2 regions of the Virgibacillus sp. FSP13 genome follow, and region 1 is predicted to be linked to the other one. Evidence: a T-box and tRNA genes for the amino acid it is inferred to sense, from the RefSeq annotation. Region 1 holds a T-box; the other holds one or more tRNA genes.
The links. The T-box of region 1 lies ahead of ileS (isoleucine--tRNA ligase). A T-box ahead of a tRNA ligase gene usually reads a tRNA of that ligase, here a tRNA-Ile.
Positions count from the first base shown of each region.

Region 2: it encodes a tRNA-Ile, which carries the amino acid that the T-box ahead of ileS (isoleucine--tRNA ligase) is inferred to sense. The anticodon was not compared.

Region 1 is NZ_JBSVKG010000004.1:164,658-174,336, reverse strand. Features, by position in the region: gene lspA (signal peptidase II) at 1-233, opposite strand, end outside; gene ileS (isoleucine--tRNA ligase) at 336-3,095, opposite strand; T-box leader at 3,180-3,401, opposite strand; gene ACW2QC_RS05875 (DivIVA domain-containing protein) at 3,455-3,958, opposite strand; gene ACW2QC_RS05870 (YlmH family RNA-binding protein) at 4,147-4,923, opposite strand; gene ACW2QC_RS05865 (YggT family protein) at 5,123-5,389, opposite strand; gene ACW2QC_RS05860 (cell division protein SepF) at 5,396-5,830, opposite strand; gene ACW2QC_RS05855 (YggS family pyridoxal phosphate-dependent enzyme) at 5,845-6,519, opposite strand; gene pgeF (peptidoglycan editing factor PgeF) at 6,547-7,356, opposite strand; gene ACW2QC_RS05845 (YlmC/YmxH family sporulation protein) at 7,410-7,682, opposite strand; gene sigG (RNA polymerase sporulation sigma factor SigG) at 8,016-8,795, opposite strand; gene sigE (RNA polymerase sporulation sigma factor SigE) at 8,920-9,639, opposite strand.
Region 2 is NZ_JBSVKG010000008.1:39,299-48,977, forward strand. Features, by position in the region: gene ACW2QC_RS08935 (DUF2624 family protein) at 1-131, opposite strand, end outside; gene ACW2QC_RS08940 (hypothetical protein) at 281-685, shown strand; gene ACW2QC_RS08945 (hypothetical protein) at 722-1,051, opposite strand; gene ACW2QC_RS08950 (NfeD family protein) at 1,125-1,757, shown strand; gene ACW2QC_RS08955 (Na/Pi cotransporter family protein) at 1,952-3,580, shown strand; tRNA gene ACW2QC_RS08960 (tRNA-Asn) at 3,947-4,021, shown strand; tRNA gene ACW2QC_RS08965 (tRNA-Met) at 4,025-4,098, shown strand; tRNA gene ACW2QC_RS08970 (tRNA-His) at 4,128-4,203, shown strand; tRNA gene ACW2QC_RS08975 (tRNA-Ile) at 4,213-4,289, shown strand; tRNA gene ACW2QC_RS08980 (tRNA-Ser) at 4,302-4,394, shown strand; tRNA gene ACW2QC_RS08985 (tRNA-Phe) at 4,454-4,529, shown strand; gene ACW2QC_RS08990 (hypothetical protein) at 4,636-4,869, opposite strand; gene sodA (superoxide dismutase SodA) at 5,955-6,566, shown strand; gene ACW2QC_RS09000 (MFS transporter) at 6,689-7,960, shown strand; gene ACW2QC_RS09005 (peptidoglycan D,D-transpeptidase FtsI family protein) at 8,031-9,679, shown strand, end outside.

The DNA of each region.
Region 1 (9,679 bases):
TTTTGCATGTAGAAAACTACACCTATGATAACGATAGCAGTGATGACATAAAAAAAGATCATTTGATCCTGTAATATCCCCCATGCTGCACCTTTATTACGATGCGACGTGAAGTAGAAAAAGTCCTTTATAACCGTAATTTGTTCGTACAAATCCATGTTTTTTACAACAATCCACTTTGTCAGCTGATCAATGCCAATGATGACCAGTGCGATAAGGTAGTACCAGTACATGTATGCCTTCCTCCGATTCCTTAGAAAACTATCTCACTTAACATAGTATCATAAAAAATCCCCCTCTGCCTTGTATGAGGAGGATTTTTCTGCCATTTAAATTTATGCAGTTGTATAGTGTTCCTTCACAATATCCGCACAACGCGTGCACAATTCCGGATGGTCGTGATCTTCGCCAACTGTTTCCGAAGCAACCCAGCAGCGTTCACACTTTTCACCAGGATGTCTTTCTACTTTGACATGGACGTAGCGATATTCACTCGCACCTTCAACATTTTCGGCAACGTCAGCTTCCGACACGATCAGCAGCTGATGCAAATACGGAATTTGTTCCAGCACTGCTTTTGTCTGTGCATCTTTGGCAACGATCGTTATTTTTGCCTCAAGTGATTTCCCGATTACTTTTTCATTTCGTGCTTCTTCCAATGCTTTTAAGACGTCATCACGAACCTTCATAAAGTGATCCCATTTTTCCAGTGTTTCCTTATTTTCAAAAACAGTCTTTGGTTTAGGAATGTCAGTTAATTGTACATATTCCGCTTCTGTACCTGAAATGTATTCCCACACTTCCTCTGCTGTATGTGGAATAATTGGTGTTAATAACTGTACAAGACTCGTTAAAATATCATAGTACACCGTTTGGATACTTCGGCGACGGTGGTTATCTGCTGCTTCTATATATAAAATATCTTTAGCAAAATCTAGATAGAATGAGCTTAAATCCACCGCACAGAAATTATGAATCTGATGATAAATCGGTGAAAACTCATAATTATCGTAGCTTTCTTTGACGTTTACGATGACGTTTTGTAAACGATGCAGCATATAGCGATCAACTTCTTCTAAATCTGCATCCTGAACGCGGTCTTTAGCCGGGTCAAAATCAGCAATATTGGCAAGCATAAATCGGAATGTGTTACGGATTTTACGATATGTTTCGGATACCTGTTTCAAAATATCATCCGAGATTCGCACATCTGCCTGATAATCAACAGAAGATACCCATAAACGTAAAATATCAGCACCGAGTTGTTTAAGCACTTTGGAAGGCTGAATAACGTTCCCTAGTGATTTACTCATTTTTCTTCCGTCACCATCAAGTGTAAATCCATGACTAATAATATTTTCGTATGGTGCTTTGCCCGTTACCGCAACAGCAGTTGACAATGATGAGTTGAACCAGCCACGATATTGGTCACTTCCTTCTAAATACACATCTGCCGGTCGTCTGTGATCGTCACGTCCAACTAGCACAGCTTCATGTGATGATCCCGAATCGAACCACACATCCATAATATCTACTTCTTTCGTGAACTTGCCATTAGGGCTATGTTCGGAAGTAAACCCTTCAGGTAACAGTTCTTTAGCATCCCACTCAAACCAGATATTTGATCCATGCTCAGCAAATAATGTAGATACATGTTCAATAGTTTCATCGGTAATGATTGGTTGGTTATCTTCTCCGTAAAATACTGGAATTGGGACACCCCATGTGCGCTGTCTGGAAATACACCAGTCTTCACGATCACGAACCATATTGTAAAGACGTGTTTCACCCCAATTTGGATACCAATTGATCCGTTTGATTTCGTTTAAAATATCTTGACGGAAATCTTTAATCGACGCGAACCACTGTGATGTTGCCCGGAAAATGGTTGGTTTTTTCGTCCGCCAATCATGTGGATAGGAGTGAGTGATAAATTTTAATTTTAATAATGCCCCAACTTCTTCCAATTTTTCAGTAATAGCCTTGTTCGCTGTATCGTAAAACATGCCTTCATATCCCGGAGCTTCATGCGTGAAAACACCTTTTTCATCCACAGGACATAATGCCTCTATTCCATATTCTCTAGATACGTAAAAGTCATCTTCCCCGTGTCCTGGTGCTGTATGGACACAACCGGTACCAGCATCTGTTGTTACATGTTCACCTAACATAATCAGGGAATCGCGATCATAAAACGGATGCTTCGTTACGATTCGATCTGCTTCTTTTCCTTTGAATGTTTTTACAACTTCTGGATTTTCCCAGTCTAATTCTTCAGCAACAGCAGATAACAATTCTTCGGCAACTACAAATTTTTCATCGTTTACCTGAACAACAACATAATCAAATTCGGGATGTAGGCTAATTCCTAAGTTAGCTGGAATTGTCCATGGCGTTGTCGTCCAGATTACAAATTTTTCTCCACCATCTAGCAATCCCTTCCCATCTGTTACATCAAATGCAACATAGATAGATGGCGAACGTTTATCATGATACTCAATTTCTGCTTCAGCCAATGCCGATTCAGAAGAAGGTGACCAATAAACAGGCTTTAGTCCTTTATAGATGTAACCTTTTTTGGCCATTTCGCCAAACACTCGGATTTGTGCAGCCTCATAATCCTTCGTCAACGTTAAATATGGATTATCCCAGTCTCCACGTACACCAAGTTCTTTAAATTGTTCGCGTTGATTATCCACTTGTTTCATAGCATATTCAGCACATTTTTGTCTGAATTCAGCAATTGTTAACTTCTTACGGTCGACCTTTTTCTTTTTTGTTAATGCTGTTTCAATTGGCAAACCATGTGTATCCCAGCCTGGAACATATGGTGCATGATATCCTGCCATTGACTTGTAACGGGTAATAAAATCTTTCAAAATCTTATTTAACGCATGGCCAATGTGTAAATCACCATTTGCATATGGAGGGCCGTCATGAAGGATAAATAATGGTCTGCCTTCCGTCCTTTGCTGGCCTTTTTGATACAAATCAGCTTCTTCCCACTCTTTCCGTCTTACAGGTTCTTTATTCGGTAAGTTCCCACGCATTGGAAACTTTGTCTTTGGCATGAGTAAGGTTTCTTTGTAATCCATCATATATTTCCTCCTAAAATTTTACTATCACTTTGAGATTACTTTCCATTTATAGTGGAATAAAAAAAGTCTTCAACATCCCCAAAAAGGGACGAGAAGACTCGCGGTACCACCCTAATAAATTTAAATACACATTTAAATTCACTCAAGATTCGTAACGTGAATGAACCGTCCATACCTACTAGATAATCGTTCGAATGGATACTCCAGAGTGATCTTCTAAAGGTATTCTGATCAGGCTTCCACCTAATTCCTGACTCGCTAAACAGACTCATACCTTTATACTGTCTCTGTCATCGTTTTTTTCATTTAATTAATCATGTGAAAATTATATGCATAAATCCGATAAACGTCAAGGTTTATGACTTATTTTCTGCCAATTCTAGTTCATCGCCCGTTTCTGTATCTAACAGTTCGTCCCAATCATCGGTACCAATCATGTCTAATTGTGCTTCGATCAACATTTTTAACCTGGTCCGGAATACTTTTGCCTGTTTTTTCAATTCTTCAACATCCATGGAAATACGACGCGATTTGTCTAATGCCTCGTTGATAATTCGATCAGCATTTTTTTCTGCCTCTTTAATAATTAATTTTGATTCCTTTGTCGCATTACCTTTTACTTCCTCCGCAGTCTCTTGTGCAACTAGAATTGACTTATTTAATGTTGTCTCAATATTCGTAAAGTGTCCCAATTTTTCGGTCAACTGTTCCACCTTTTCTTGTAAGTCTTTTTTTTCACGGATTGTCATTTCGTAATCTTTAATTACTTGATCTAAAAATTCATTCACTTCATCTTCATCATATCCACGCCAGCTTCTGGTAAATTCTTTATTATGAATATCTAATGGTGATAATGGCACAAAGGCCACCTCCTTACGAAATATCGTATCGATTAAAGAAAGCACAAACGCCTTTAGCGTAACGTCCCGAATTTGCGTTTACTCGTCCACTAACGAAACTCTTATATACTTTCTACTTTTTAAAAAATAATTGTCCTTTGTTCGTTATAATTCGACATAACTTGAAAAAATCCTGCACGCTTTTTAAATTATTTTAAGATTGCCGTTGTTATTTTCCATTTATCTTTTTTTGTTTGACCATTTATTGTAACCACTTTACTTCTTCCTTTACCACGAACTGAGATAAGGTCCCCAGCTTGTATACTAAATGCTCGTTCTTCAACTATTTTATAGTTTACTTTGACAAGCCCCTTAGAAATAAATTGGGTAGCATCCTTTCTGGATATGTTATAAATTTCTTTTAATACAGCATCTAATCGAAGTGATGAAACGGTGTTATCTGCTTCCTGCCATTGTACGTTATCTTCTAACAAAGCAGATAATGGCTTTTCCGTTAATCTAATGGTTGCCTTCTTAATTGCTGTCAAATTAGTCAAAACATATGGAGCAATATCACTCGCCATCATGATTTGTAATACACCATTTGCGACATGGATATCTCCCAGTTTTTTTCTTTTTATTCCTAACGAAAGAAATGCACCCATAACATCAGGGTGAGATAAAGTAATAAATTTTTTCTGATACGATGCCTGCATTAAGGTAAGCTTGAAATCTTCCTCTTCTATAACATCATAACAAGGAGCGATGATCATCCGCTTCCTCTCCGTATGTAATCCCCCACCGTGTTTATGTAGTCTTACATCATCATGGTTCGTACCAACTACTATTTCCACAATTTGTTGTTCTCTTGGATCTAGGAAATCGGTCAATTTTGGTTGATACGTTGTTTCAACTTGCTCTTTCCATGTTAAAACTTGATCAATAAATGGTTGCTCATCTTTACGAAAATGCTGATAAATATCCATATTTCTCACCCTAAGTACATGTTCAAAAGTCGACAAATTAGAAACAAGAAGATCAAGGCGGCGTAGTCTTGGACCGGGCTTGCACACGAGGTGCTGATTTCTATGTTACCCACAGGACGTGGGTGGGCTTAATAGAAGTTCCTTTATAGTCAACGAAGATACTCGCCGTTTATCATTTGATGACTTTTTGAACATCCTTTTATAAGAAGATTATTTTAAATAACTCAAATAATCCCATCCTTGCTAAATACAAGACAAAAATTGCCACGATTGGTGATAAATCAATCATACCTAAAGGTGGAATGATTTTGCGAAATTGTTCTAAATATGGTTCGGTGATTTTTGCCAAAAACGTCCCAAACGCTGATTCACGTGCACCGGGAAACCATGACATAAAAATATATACAATCAACGCATAACTGTATATGACGATTGCCGTATCTAAAATATTAAATAACTGGATCATATCATCCTACCATCCTTTTTCAAATTCATCTTCTCCTGCAAATATCTCAGAAATTGTTCCTGACACATCAACATTATCTGGTGTACATAAGAATGTTTCCGCACCAAGTTTTTGAATATCGCCATTTACGGCATAAACTGTTCCACTGAGAAAGTCAACAATTCGTTTGGCTTGCGTATGGTCGATTCTTTGTAAATTAATAACAACAGCACGCTTGTTAACAATGTTGTCAGCAATTTCCTGTACTTCATTGTATGATCTTGGTTCACAAAGCACAACTTTGGACGATGGCTGCTGCATACTTTTTAGATTCACAACATTGTTTTTTCGCTGTTGTGTTGATGTCGTTTCAGGCAACTCAATCTCCTCCTGCTCTTCCTCTATATATTCATATTCATCATCCATCGTAAAGAATGTCTTAATTTTATTTTTAATACTCATTATAACCACCTCAATTAGTTTGTCCCCACCAATTTAGAACCGATTCTAATGTGTGTGGCCCCTTCTTCAATCGCTATCTGATAATCATTACTCATTCCCATTGATAAATAGTGGCAAGGTGCTTGTGGAAGATTCTCTTGTTGTATAGCGGTTTTCAACGTTGCTAAATGTCTAAACGTATCCCGCAGTAGCTTCTCATCATTAACATGTGGTGCCATGGTCATTAAACCAACCACACGAATATTTTCATACGTTTGAACATCATTTAAAAAAGGGATAACAGCGTCTGGTGACAACCCATGCTTAGATTCCTCACCACTTACATTTACCTGGACAAAACAATCAATTGGTGCTGTTGTCCGCTTATTTATTTCCTTTGCAAGTGATAGACGGTCCAACGAATGGATAACATCCACTTTATCGATAACATCTTTTACTTTCCTTGACTGAAGGGTACCGATAAAATGCCATGTCGCTTGATCTTGAAAGTGTTCATGTTTTTCCAAAAAACCTTCTAGACGATTTTCGCCAAGATTGTTAATCCCTGCGTTGATTGTTTCTTTTGTTCGCTCTATTGTAACATATTTCGTAACGCCGATTATGGTTATTTCCTCCGGATTACGATTGCTGTTTGCACATGCTTGTCTAATATTCGAGCGAATTTCTTGCAGATTTGCCGATACTGTCATTGTTTCTTTTACTCCTCCCTAGCATCATCACGTAGAATAGCCAATATAGCCTAACATTCTACCAGTTTTCCCATTATCTCTTCTATGTGAAAAAAATAACGAATCATCGCGAAATGTACAATAATTAGTTACATCTATATTATGACGTATAATACCACATTGTAAAAGGATTTCTACATTTAATTGCTTTAAATCCAATAAATAATGACCATTTTCTTGGATAATGGCTGTTTTTTTGCAGATATTTTCTGGTATATGACGAATTACATGCTCATCAACTTCATAAACTTGTTGTGAAATACATGGACCAATCGCAACGAGTAGATTGGCAATATCAACATCAGCGGCTTGTAGTTTGTCTACCATTTTTCCCGCAATTCGCTGAACAGAACCTTTCCAACCAGCATGGGCTATGCCAATATAATTTGTTACAGGATCAAAGAAAAATAACGGCACACAATCGGCAAAAAAAGCAGTACATAATATCCCAGCTTCATTTGTAATCATGCCATCAATCTTTTCTAATGAATCTTGAAACGATATTGCACCCTTCCCCAAATCTTGTTGGTTTATTTCGACAATATCTGTTGAATGGATTTGTTCGCCCGCCACCCAATTGTCAAGTGGAAAGTCCAGTTTTTGTGCTAATTGCTGTCGGTTCTTCATAACATGAGTTTTATCGTCCTCCACATGTAATCCTAGGTTAAACGATTTATATGAATTTTGGCTAACACCGCCCTGTCTCGTTGTAAAACCCACTCGTAATTTTGGATTTAATTTTTGCCATTTCTCTATATGTAATAACGAATTAGTAGCATGCATAAATGTTTCCGTCATGTTTATTGTCCTCCTTAAAAAAACCACTAACTTGTACCATTCTATCATAATTTTTATTCTATGAAATGTTGATCCGGATATAATGACGGTGTTTGCACATTTTTTACTAGGATAACGTCAGAGCCAATTGTTTCAATTTGATTCCAATGAATAATCATTTCATCTGATTTACCGAAAAAGCCTCCCTGCTTATCCTTTACACTTAAAATCAACGAAATAATCTTGCCTGTTTCTGCATCAATTTCCAGATCTGAAAAATGTCCTAATCGTGTTCCATCATCAATCACAATAATTTCCTTTATTTGTAACTCAGATAACTTTACCATATGCTTCACCCACCTTACTAAACTATATGCGAGGATGGGATAGTTTCATGTAAGATTTTCTTATAGAGGATGTTCAAAAAGTCACCAAATGATAAGCGGTGAATCTCTTCGTTGGCTTGTTTCTCCGCTCCTTGGAAAAGAAAATCACTTTTCCATCGTGGGATGTGAATTCGGTGAAGCTTGTCTTGTGATCAAAACTACGCCGCCACGACCTTCTTGCTTCTAATTTCGCGACTTTTGAACACGCACTTATATGCATGAAGGTCCAAATTCAAATCATTTTCAGCAAAAAATAAGCCGCATCACTTTAATGTGATACGGCTTGTTGTTAAGTTATTCAAACATCTGTTTATTCATTTGGTGGATGGCCGCCTTCTCTAAGCGGGAGACTTGTGCTTGAGAAATACCAATTTCATCAGCGACTTCCATTTGTGTTTTTCCTTGAAAAAATCGTTTATTTAGGATCATTTTTTCTCTTGCATTTAATTCATACATTCCTTCTTTCAGGCTAAGTTTATCAACCCATGTGTCATCTTTATCCTTGTCATCGCTTAATTGATCCATCACAAATATTGGGTCTCCCCCGTCATTGTAAATAGGTTCGAATAACGATACAGGGTCTTGAATAGCATCCATGGCGAAAACAATATCAGAGTGTGGAACTCCCATTTCTTCTGCAATTTCCATTGGTGTCGGTTCTTTTGATGTTTTATTAATCAATTTTTCTCGAACCTGCAATGCTTTATAGGCAATATCCCGCAATGACCGGGAAACGCGAATTGGATTGTTATCGCGTAAATATCTTCTAATTTCACCAATGATCATTGGTACTGCATAAGTGGAAAATTTAACATTATGTCCTAGGTCAAAATTGTCGATGGATTTCATTAGCCCAATACAACCTACTTGAAATAAATCATCGACATATTCTCCGCGATTATTAAATCGTTGGATAACACTTAAAACAAGTCGTAAATTTCCGTTAACAAGTTCTTCTCGTGCAGATAGGTTTCCTTCTTGCATTTGAATAAATAATTTCTTCATTTCCTCATTCTTTAAAACCGGTAACTTTGATGTATCAACGCCACATATCTCTACTTTATGTCTTATCATCTGTTCTACCCTCCCAGTTGGAGATGCTGTTCATGGACAGTATCTCCCCCTAGAAGGTTTTTTATGCAATACAAACAGTGCTAATAAAGGTAAAAAATTGGCTCATTCCTGCGAGAAATAAGGACTAAACCATTTTATTAAATTCTTTTTTTAAACGCCTAATTATTTTCTTTTCCAGGCGTGAAATATAAGATTGTGAAATGCCAAGCATATCCGCTACATCTTTCTGTGTTTTTTCTTCCTCGCCAATTAATCCAAAGCGAAGTTCCATAATTTGTTTTTCTCGATCATTTAATTGTGATAGTGCATTTTTTAATAGGTGTTTATCGACATTTGTTTCTAAGTTCCTTGTAATAATATCATCGTCAGTTCCAAGTACATCAGATAATAGCAATTCGTTCCCATCCCAATCAATGTTTAATGGTTCATCAAACGAGATTTCCGATTTCAATTTGTTATTTCTTCTTAGATACATAAGTATTTCGTTTTCAATACAACGAGAAGCGTACGTAGCTAGTTTGATCTTCTTTTCCGGATTAAATGTATTAACCGCTTTAATTAGTCCAATAGTTCCAATGCTGATCAAATCTTCAATATTAATTCCTGTATTCTCAAATTTTCGCGCAATATAAACAACTAACCGCAGATTCCGTTCAATTAGTATGGAACGGGCTGCTTTATCTCCTTTTGGCAAAAGTTCTAAAAGTTCTTGTTCCTCCGATTTGGATAATGGAGGTGGTAATGCTTCACTTCCACCAATATAATAGATTTCATCTGATTTAAACCCTAGTTTCATTAAAGTTTTGTACCACCATAATCGAATCCGTAATTTCCATTTCCGCAAAGTTTATCTCTCCTTTTTATATACTCGATAAAAACTTCAT
Region 2 (9,679 bases), on a different contig from region 1:
AGATATGTTGTAATTGCTTTAGCTTGTGTATTGGTAATTGAAAAACCATATTGTTGACTATAATGCAATAATTCTTCTGGGGATAATTGAGTTATTTTATTGGCTATCAGATCTTTGATAAATCTGGACATGATCATGCCTCCTTAAAATTTATTGCTTATTTATGATATGAACCAGCTCAGAAAAAGTGACTTGCTTTTCCATAAAGTAACACCATTAGATTTAGGCAGAATCCATAAACTATAGATGCACCTCAATACAAGAAAGAGAGGTATTGTTTATGGATGACTTTGAGCGTTACTCGAATAAATCTTCAGAAGACCTTGGAGAACGACAAGATGATAATGATTTGGTGGGTACAAATTTAACGGGTCAAGATCCATCGTCATTTAACCCTACAAGAAAAAACGATGAGGAAACAGCAGCTGAAATGACAGCAGATGATCTTGATACACCATCAAGAATAGAAGACGATGATGATACCAATGTAAACAGTATGTATGGCTGGATCGCGTTGGCATTATCGGTTGTATCCTTCTTTTGGCTACCAATAATTCTTGGTGGAGCAGGGATCATTGTCGGCTTTATCGCAAGAAGTCGCGGTGCAAATACGTTAGGAAATACAGCTATAATCGCTGGTGCTGTTTCGATTATCATTTCACTGTTTATATTACCATTTGTATAACAAAAAGAGGCTGGCAATGAGTTGTCAGTCTCTTTTTTATGGATATATAGGGAAATAGTAATAACCTCCAATAATCAGTTTATGTGGGTCTGTATGATTAATTAATTGGAAATCTTCAAAGATCTGGTTAATATCAAACGCCGGAAGTGAATCGTTAATTTCTTCGACAATCGATAGTACGGTATCACCTGCCCGCACTTTTACCTTCATGATCTCAAATTTCCTAGTGTTAGTTGATTCTGTTTGTTTTTCTGGTATGGTATTGTTGTTTGACGGTAGTAGTGAACCATTAGTCAAATCAGTATAAATACTCACTATTATTAATATAATGAATAAATAAATTCCGCTTTTTTTAAAAAAGTTCATATTCATTTCTCCTTTTGTGAAACAAACAGCGAGCATAAAACGTATATAAAAGTAATAGGGAGGAGGGGGATTTATGGATATTTTTTCTTCCGATTGGATTGGATTTGTTATAACTGGACTAGGAACTTTATTTTTGATTGGTGAAATTTTGGTTAACATGCGTGGTTTCTTTGGGATACTTGGAATTGGATTTATCGTTGTTTATTTTTCGGCCTATTTGGACACAAGCTTGTTTATTATTATGCTTATTATTTATTTTATCGGATTATTACTTATCATCATTGATGGGAAGTTATTAAATGATGGTACACTTGCTACGTTAGGACTTGCGAGCATGTTAACATCTGTCGCGTTGGCGGCACCAAGTTTATCTGTCGGTTTGTATGCTGTAATCGGTGTTCTTGTGGGTGGGTTTTCTTCTCTGCTATTTCTAAAGGTGTTTAAACATCGTGACATGTGGACAAAAATCACATTGAGGGACCGGTTAACAAAGGAAGCTGGCTATAACACGATGAATGAGGAATATGAAAATTTACTAAACCAACAAGGGATAACGTTAAACGATTTGCGCCCAGTTGGGACGGTACGGATTAACAACAAGAACTATAGTGCAATATCTAATGGACAATGGATTCCTAGAGGCAGTACCGTGCGTGTTGTAGAAGTAGATGGCACACGAATACTAGTCGAAATAATAACGAACTAAATGATAATTCTCTTTGAATCATCAAGATTCAAGAGAATTATTTTTTTTACGCTCTCTTGGGAAGTGCCATTGTAGAAAATAGAATGTAAATTTATTGTTAAGAATGTAGAATAAGTATTTACAAAACGTGAGGGCGTGGCTAATAATGAAAAAGGTATGACATAATTCAACAATGTGAAGGGGCGGTAAAACCATTGGGTATCGATTTACAAACACTTCTTTTTGAGTTTTTTGGCGGTTTGGGTATTTTCCTGCTCGGAATAAAATTTATGGGAGAAGGATTACAAAAAACTGCGGGTGAACGGTTGCGAGATATTCTTGATAAAACGACAAGTAATCCTTTTCTAGGTGTACTTGCGGGTATGATTGTAACGATACTTATTCAAAGTAGTTCAGGCACAACCGTACTAACCGTTGGGCTTGTAAATGCAGGTTTTATGACACTGAGACAAGCTATCGGTGTCATTATGGGTGCAAATATTGGAACAACTGTTACAGCATTTATTATCGGTATTGATTTAGGTGAATATGCATTACCAATTATTGCAGTTGGATGTTTCCTCTTATTCTTCTTCAAAAATCAGAAAGTTAATTCGATCGGACAAACTATCTTTGGCTTTGGCGCTTTATTTTTTGGACTCGAATTGATGAGCAGTGGTATGTCACCATTGAGAGGACTGGAGTCATTTCATGAACTGACGGTAGAAATGAGTTCAAATCCAGTACTTGGCGTCATTATTGGAACATTGTTTACGGTTATCGTTCAGAGTTCGAGTGCGACGATTGGAATTTTGCAGGGATTGTTTTCAGAAGGAGCAATCGATTTACAAGCAGCAATACCTGTCCTTTTTGGTGACAATATTGGAACAACAATTACAGCGATATTAGCATCGATTGGTGCAAGTGTCGCGGCTAAACGTGCAGCTTTTACACACGTGATTTTTAATTTAGTAGGTGCAGCAATATTTATTGTTGGATTGGATTTATTTACTCACTTTGTTTATTATTTACAAGGACAGTTTCATTTGAATCCGGAAATGACATTAGCTTTCGCACATGGTAGTTTTAACATTGCCAATACGGTACTTCAATTTCCATTTATTGCTGGATTAGCGTGGATTGTGACGAAAATAATTCCTGGTGAGGACGTTACAATTGAATATAAACCAAAGCACTTAGATCCTATATTTATTCAGCAATCATCTGCACTCGCGCTTGAACAGGCAAAGGCAGAGGTTATTCGCATGGGAGAGTATGCTTGTATCGGGTTAGAAGAAACGAATCAGTACTTGTTTACACAACAGCAAAAACATTCGGAAATGGCGATGCAAGTGGAAGGTGCATTGAATAATTTGGATCGCAAAATTACCGATTATCTTGTGGAAGTATCATCTGGTTCGTTATCAGAACTAGAAAGTGCCAAGCATACTGCATTAATGGATTCAGTACGTGATATTGAACGGATTGGCGATCATTTCGAGAATATTATAGAATTAATTGATTATAAGATTTCAAATAAAGTCGAGTTAACGGATCAAGCCAAAGAAGATCTGAACAATATGTTTGATTTAACGATTTTAACGGTTAAGCAAGCTGTTAAAGCACTTGATCAAATGGATCGGCAAGAAGCGTTAGCTGTTGCGCAAAAAGAAGATCAAATCGATAAAATGGAACGAAAGTATCGCAAAAAGCACATTATTCGCATGAATGAAGGTTTGTGTAATGGATCGGCAGGTATTGTGTTTGTTGATATTATTAGTAATTTAGAACGAATCGGCGATCATGCTGTGAATATTGCGGAAGAGGTTCTTGGTGAATCGTAGCGAAGTTTGGCAGGGAATATCCCTGCCAAATAAAAATTTTTAAGATTTGTATTGAAAACTATAAATGAAAATGCTATAGTATTTATTGTTGTTTCCGTTAAAAGTAACAACGAGTTACATAAGATATTTTGAAAAAAGTTTTGATCGAATGATTGACAGATTCTGTCGGATATGGTAAATTATTATTCGTCGCTGATAAAAAACGACAGGGATTTGTTAGATAATTCCACAGTAGCTTGACCGTAACATCCTTGAATTACTTCAAAGTAGGTCATGCGAGGGAGTGTTTACCTCCTGATGAAACTTGCAACATGACGAACACATCCTTGTTGGATTGTTCTACAATGAAATACTATATTAGATAATTCCACAGTAGCTCAGTGGTAGAGCTATCGGCTGTTAACCGATCGGTCGTAGGTTCGAATCCTACCTGTGGAGCCATATGGCGGTGTAGCTCAGCTGGCGAGAGCGTACGGTTCATACCCGTGAGGTCGGGGGTTCGATCCCCTCCGCCGCTACTATAGTTATAAAACAAAAAGCCTAAATGGCGGTCGTGGCGAAGTGGTTAACGCACCGGATTGTGGCTCCGGCATCCGTGGGTTCGATCCCCACCGGTCGCCCCATAAATTTTAGGACCCTTAGCTCAGTTGGTTAGAGCTATCGGCTCATAACCGATCGGTCGCAGGTTCGAATCCTGCAGGGTCCACCATAAAAAGCTTACGGAGGTATACCCAAGTCTGGCTGAAGGGATCGGTCTTGAAAACCGACAGGCGGGTCAAACCGCGCGGGGGTTCGAATCCCTCTACCTCCTCCATACATATTTTAATGCCAGAGATGAAATACGAGGATAATATAATATTTAAAAAATCATATGGCTTTGTAGCTCAGTCGGTAGAGCAACGGACTGAAAATCCGTGTGTCGGCGGTTCGATTCCGTCCGGAGCCACCATTTTATAATTAATAATATTACTAACAAGCTACTTGATGCTTGTTTTTTTATTTATAAATTTTAGCAAATAGTTATATTCTCTGCTTAAAATACAACAACTTAACACTCAAATGTTATGATTATTCATCCGAAATTCTAGGTGTGGTTTTTTACTCTGTTTATACGCATTTATGAAATTTTGGTATGAAGTGACACCAAGTTTTTTTGTATTACCATCAAAAAAACGGTCAAAGATAATTTTCTTAGCTTGGTCAGCATTACAATGTTGAGAATTCATCGTTAATTGAAAGTAGGATTGGAAATATTTCTGGCTGAGCGTACCAGCATTTTTTATTAACACGGTAAAAACTCCTCTTTATATATTTATAGGGAAAAAGTTGGTCTAAGGCTTTTTCCTATTCAATTTCCATGCTATAGTAGACCATCTTAGCAGGTTTTTGTTTTGCATTCATTATCATTCCATTATAGGATAAACTGGTTAAAAGAACCAATAATCGCTTTTATTAGTTAAAACTCAACTTTTGCAGCTTCAAATGGACAAATAGGCCTTGATAAAATGAGGAAGGATGAAGATTCACTGCTTAAGTTGACTTTGGATCAATCGCATTTAAACAAACTGCGACTGCTGGGCTCTTTTTCTATAAGTACGCGCATTTCCTGCCGTCCGGGATCGTTCCGGGTGGATGCTTTCCGCGGGCACGGCCTCAGCCTTCGACGCACAGGACGTGCTAGTGCAGGTGTTGCGACAGGACGTCGCGTATTTAACCTGCCTCGAGAAAACCACTCCGGGGTCTTCGGACACGTGCTGTTCCCGCAGGACAAGGAAGGCTTCGTCAGCGATACATCGCACGAAGAAAAAGTGCTTTTCTTTTTCGAGGAGTCACCACCCTCCACTCACCCGGACTAGTGAAGCGATAGAATGTGGCTTGGTAGGACACGTACTACTACAGTCAATGGTAGTAAATGCAATACCAGTGTATTTCCGGAACGGCGAGGGAGCAATTTCTTAGTTACCTCGCATTTTTTATATAAAACAACAAATGCTTTCAAAGGGGCGAATAATCGCAGTCCCAATCTTTTAGAAAACAGTCTTTATGTTTACCAAGGTTATCAAGGCAATTATTAGAAACGTTCCAAGTTTGCCCCAGCTAACTGTTTGATATTATTTTATTGGTGCGAAAGTTGAGTTAAAATATACATAGGTTTTCCAATGATCGAAGCAACAAGGAGATCAAAGTTTTTCATTCGGATGTTTTATTTTTTTTCAATCGGGTATTATTTAATATGTGATCAAGTTGATTATCACGATTGTATTGTAAAAATATGCATATAATTTGCATGTACGATAAAGCTTTGATAATCTTGCATTAAAAGGGTGAATATTCTATCCTTTTTTAACATAATTATGAAGGAGGACGTTTAGTAATGGCTAAATTTGAATTACCAGAATTACCTTATGCATACGATGCTTTAGAACCAACAATTGATAAGGAAACAATGAACATCCATCATACGAAGCATCATAATACTTATGTTACAAAACTTAATGGTGCACTTGAAGGACAAGCTGATCTTCAAGATAAATCACTAGAAGATCTTGTAAGCAACCTAGATGCTGTACCTGAAAATATTCGCACTGCTGTACGTAATAATGGTGGTGGCCATGCGAACCATAGCTTATTCTGGAAAGTATTATCACCAAATGGTGGTGGCGAACCATCAGGTGAATTAGCTGACAAAATAAATGGTACATTTGGTAGCCTTGATAAGTTTAAGGAAGAATTTGAAACAGCTGCAAAAGGTCGTTTCGGATCTGGATGGGCATGGTTAGTTGTTAATAATGGTGCACTTGAAGTTACAAGCACGCCTAACCAAGATTCACCTTTAATGGAAGGTAAAACACCTATTCTAGGCCTTGATGTTTGGGAGCATGCTTATTATCTTAAATATCAAAACAAACGTCCTGAATATGTTTCAGCATTCTGGAACGTTGTTAACTGGGATGAAGTAGCAAAAAATTATAATGAAGCTAAATAAATAAACATAAAAAACGCGGGATCAATGTTTCCCGCGTTTTTTTATGTTTTCATTGGTAATCCTTTTGCATATCTGATGATGATTTGCTCAAACTATTAGATATACAAAAGGAGCTTAAAATCATGCTAAAAAGTCTAGAAAACATAACAGGAAAAGTAGATATAAATCGGGATTTAATCTTTTTATTGGTGATTGGAGGACTCTATTCTTTAGGGATTTTTCTTTCCAACACTTTTGTCAACATTTACCTTTGGAAACAATCCGGGGATTATATCACAATCGCCATGTATAACTTGGGTATTTATTTGTTCCAACCAGTCATGTTTATCCTTGCTGGGCGAATAGCGAAAAAGATTGATCGTGTTATCGTTTTACGTTTGGGGGTAATTTTTTTATCTCTATTTTTTTTGAGTGTTTTAATCATTGCTGAAAAAGCCTCCACTTACAACTTTTTGTTAGGAAGCGTACTTGGTATTGGTTATGGGTTTTACTGGCTTGCCTATAATGTATTAACCTTTGAGATCACTGAACCGGAAACACGGGATTTCTTTAATGGATTTCTAGGGGTTTTGCAATCGTTTGGTGGAATGGTCGGTCCTGTATTAGCTGGTTTTATTATTGCGAAAATGACCGCCAATGTTGGATATACGACTATATTCACGATTTCGTTTATATTATTTATTTGTGCAGTTGCTTGCAGTTTCGCATTAAAACGCCGACAAGCAGAAGGAGATTTTCATTTTAAAAGGATTTTTATTGAACGTCATCACAATAAAAATTGGCGAAAAATTTTACATGCTCATGTATTCCAAGGTTTACGTGAAGGGATATTTTTGTTCGTTATTTCCATTTGGGTGTTCCTCGTTACCAAAAGTGAATTTTCTTTAGGTATGTTTAATTTGTGTCTATCTGGGTTGTCTTTTGTATTTTATTTTATCGCCACAAAATACATTAAACCTTCATTGCGAAAGAAGGCAATCTTGCTTGGAGGGGTAATTCTTTACTTTTCGATATACATTATTCTGTTCAAGATCAGTTATGTGAACCTGATCATCTATGCCGTTGTAATCGGTATTGCTTATCCAATAATCAATGTCCCATATGCTTCGTTAACATATGATGTGATTGGCAAGGCATGGAAGGCAAAGGACTTACGGGTAGAATATATTGTTGTTCGTGAACTCTTTGTCAATATTGGTCGAGTTGCATCAATTTCGATCTTTCTTATCACCGTTTCGCTGTTTCCGGCAGAAAAAATTATACCGATACTTTTGGTCGTATTAGGCACGGGACATTTGTTTATTTATTTTTTCGTTAAGGATATTTACTTAGGTAGTTCCCGTAAAAAAGAAGTTCCGATAAAAGAGCAGCTGACAGATGAAAAAAATCGTTAAAACATGTTAGATTCTGCTTCAAAAGATGATATAATAAGAGGAAATGTTTACAGAAAAATGGGGGAGGAAAATGGTAAAGAAAAAAAAGAAAAAACGACAGCTTCCCTTTCGTTTGAATATATTATTTTTTGTTGTATTTTTAATGTTTTCTGTCCTGATTCTTCAATTGGGTGTGGTTCAAATTTTAAACGGGGAAAGCTTCCAAGAAGAAATTGATCGGACAATTAAGGATACCACAAAAATACCAGTACCTCGTGGGAAAATCTATGACCGTTACCATAATGTAATTGTGGACAATAAACCATTGTATTCCATCACCTATACACCGCCAAAAGGAGTACAAGCAAAAGACCGGTTAGATGTAGCAGAAAAGCTGTCAACGTATATTTCTATGTATAACGAAAAGAATAAAGAAGAAAAATTAGATACTATAACATTACGGGATAAGAAGGAATACTGGTATTTAAACCATGAAGAAGAAGCGAAAAAGCGATTAAGTAAACAAGAAGCTGAAGACATGGAACCAGCAAAACAGTATAAGACGATATTAAAACGAATAAAAAAAGAAGAGGTTAATGACCTTACGGAAGAACAATTGGAAGTTATTCTCATCAAAAAAGAATTAGATAAGGCATTAACCCTAACTCCCCAAATTGTAAAAAATGAAAATGTCACGCCAGAAGAATACGCTAGAGTTGCTGAACATTTAAGTGAACTCGACGGAATTAATGCGACAACCGACTGGAATCGAGAATACCCTTATGATGAAACATTCAGCAATTTACTTGGTACAATAACCTCGCAATCACAAGGGATTTTACAGGAAAAAGAAGACTATTACCTGACACGTGGATACAGTCCGAATGATCGTGTTGGAAGAAGCGGACTGGAAGAGCAATATGAATCCGTCTTAAGAGGCAGAAAAGAGCAGATCGAATATACAACAAATAAGGCTGGAAAAGTTGTTGATACGAAGGTCGCTGTAGAGGGTCAGCGGGGAAAAGATTTAGTATTAACCATTGATATGGATCTACAAAAACGAGTTGATAAAATTATTCGTGAAGAGCTTAAGAAAACGATAAATAAGTATCCATACGATAATCGTCACATGGAAGATGCTATGGCTGTCGTCATGAAGCCGAAAACAGGAGAACTGTTAGCTGTATCTGGACAGCATTATGATCGTGAAGAACATGAGTTTTCAAATGCAGCATTAAAAACGTTGTATGAAGTACACCGTCCAGGATCAGCGGTAAAAGGTGCAACCGTCCTATCCGGTTTTCAATCAGGTGTAATAATTCCTGGCCAAACATTTAATGACAGAGAAATTCAAATTGCTGGTGACGACCCAAAAAGTTCTTGGAAAGACCTAGGACCTGTAAACGATATTACCGCCTTACAAGAATCATCAAACGTCTATATGTTTTACATCGCAATGCGTATGGGTGGTGACTTCCATTATGTGAAAGGTGAAAATTTACAGTTTGATTGGGAGTCAAAACCATTTGAAAGAATGCGAAATTATTTTAGTCAATTTGGACTTGGTACATCAACAGGGATTGATTTCCCTTATGAGGAGACAGGGTTTAAAGGAGAAAATCCAAATGCAGGTAATTTACTTGACTTTGCGATTGGACAGTATGATACATTCACAACCATGCAGTTAGCACAATATGTATCAACGATTGCAAATGATGGTTATCGTGTTCGCCCGCATTT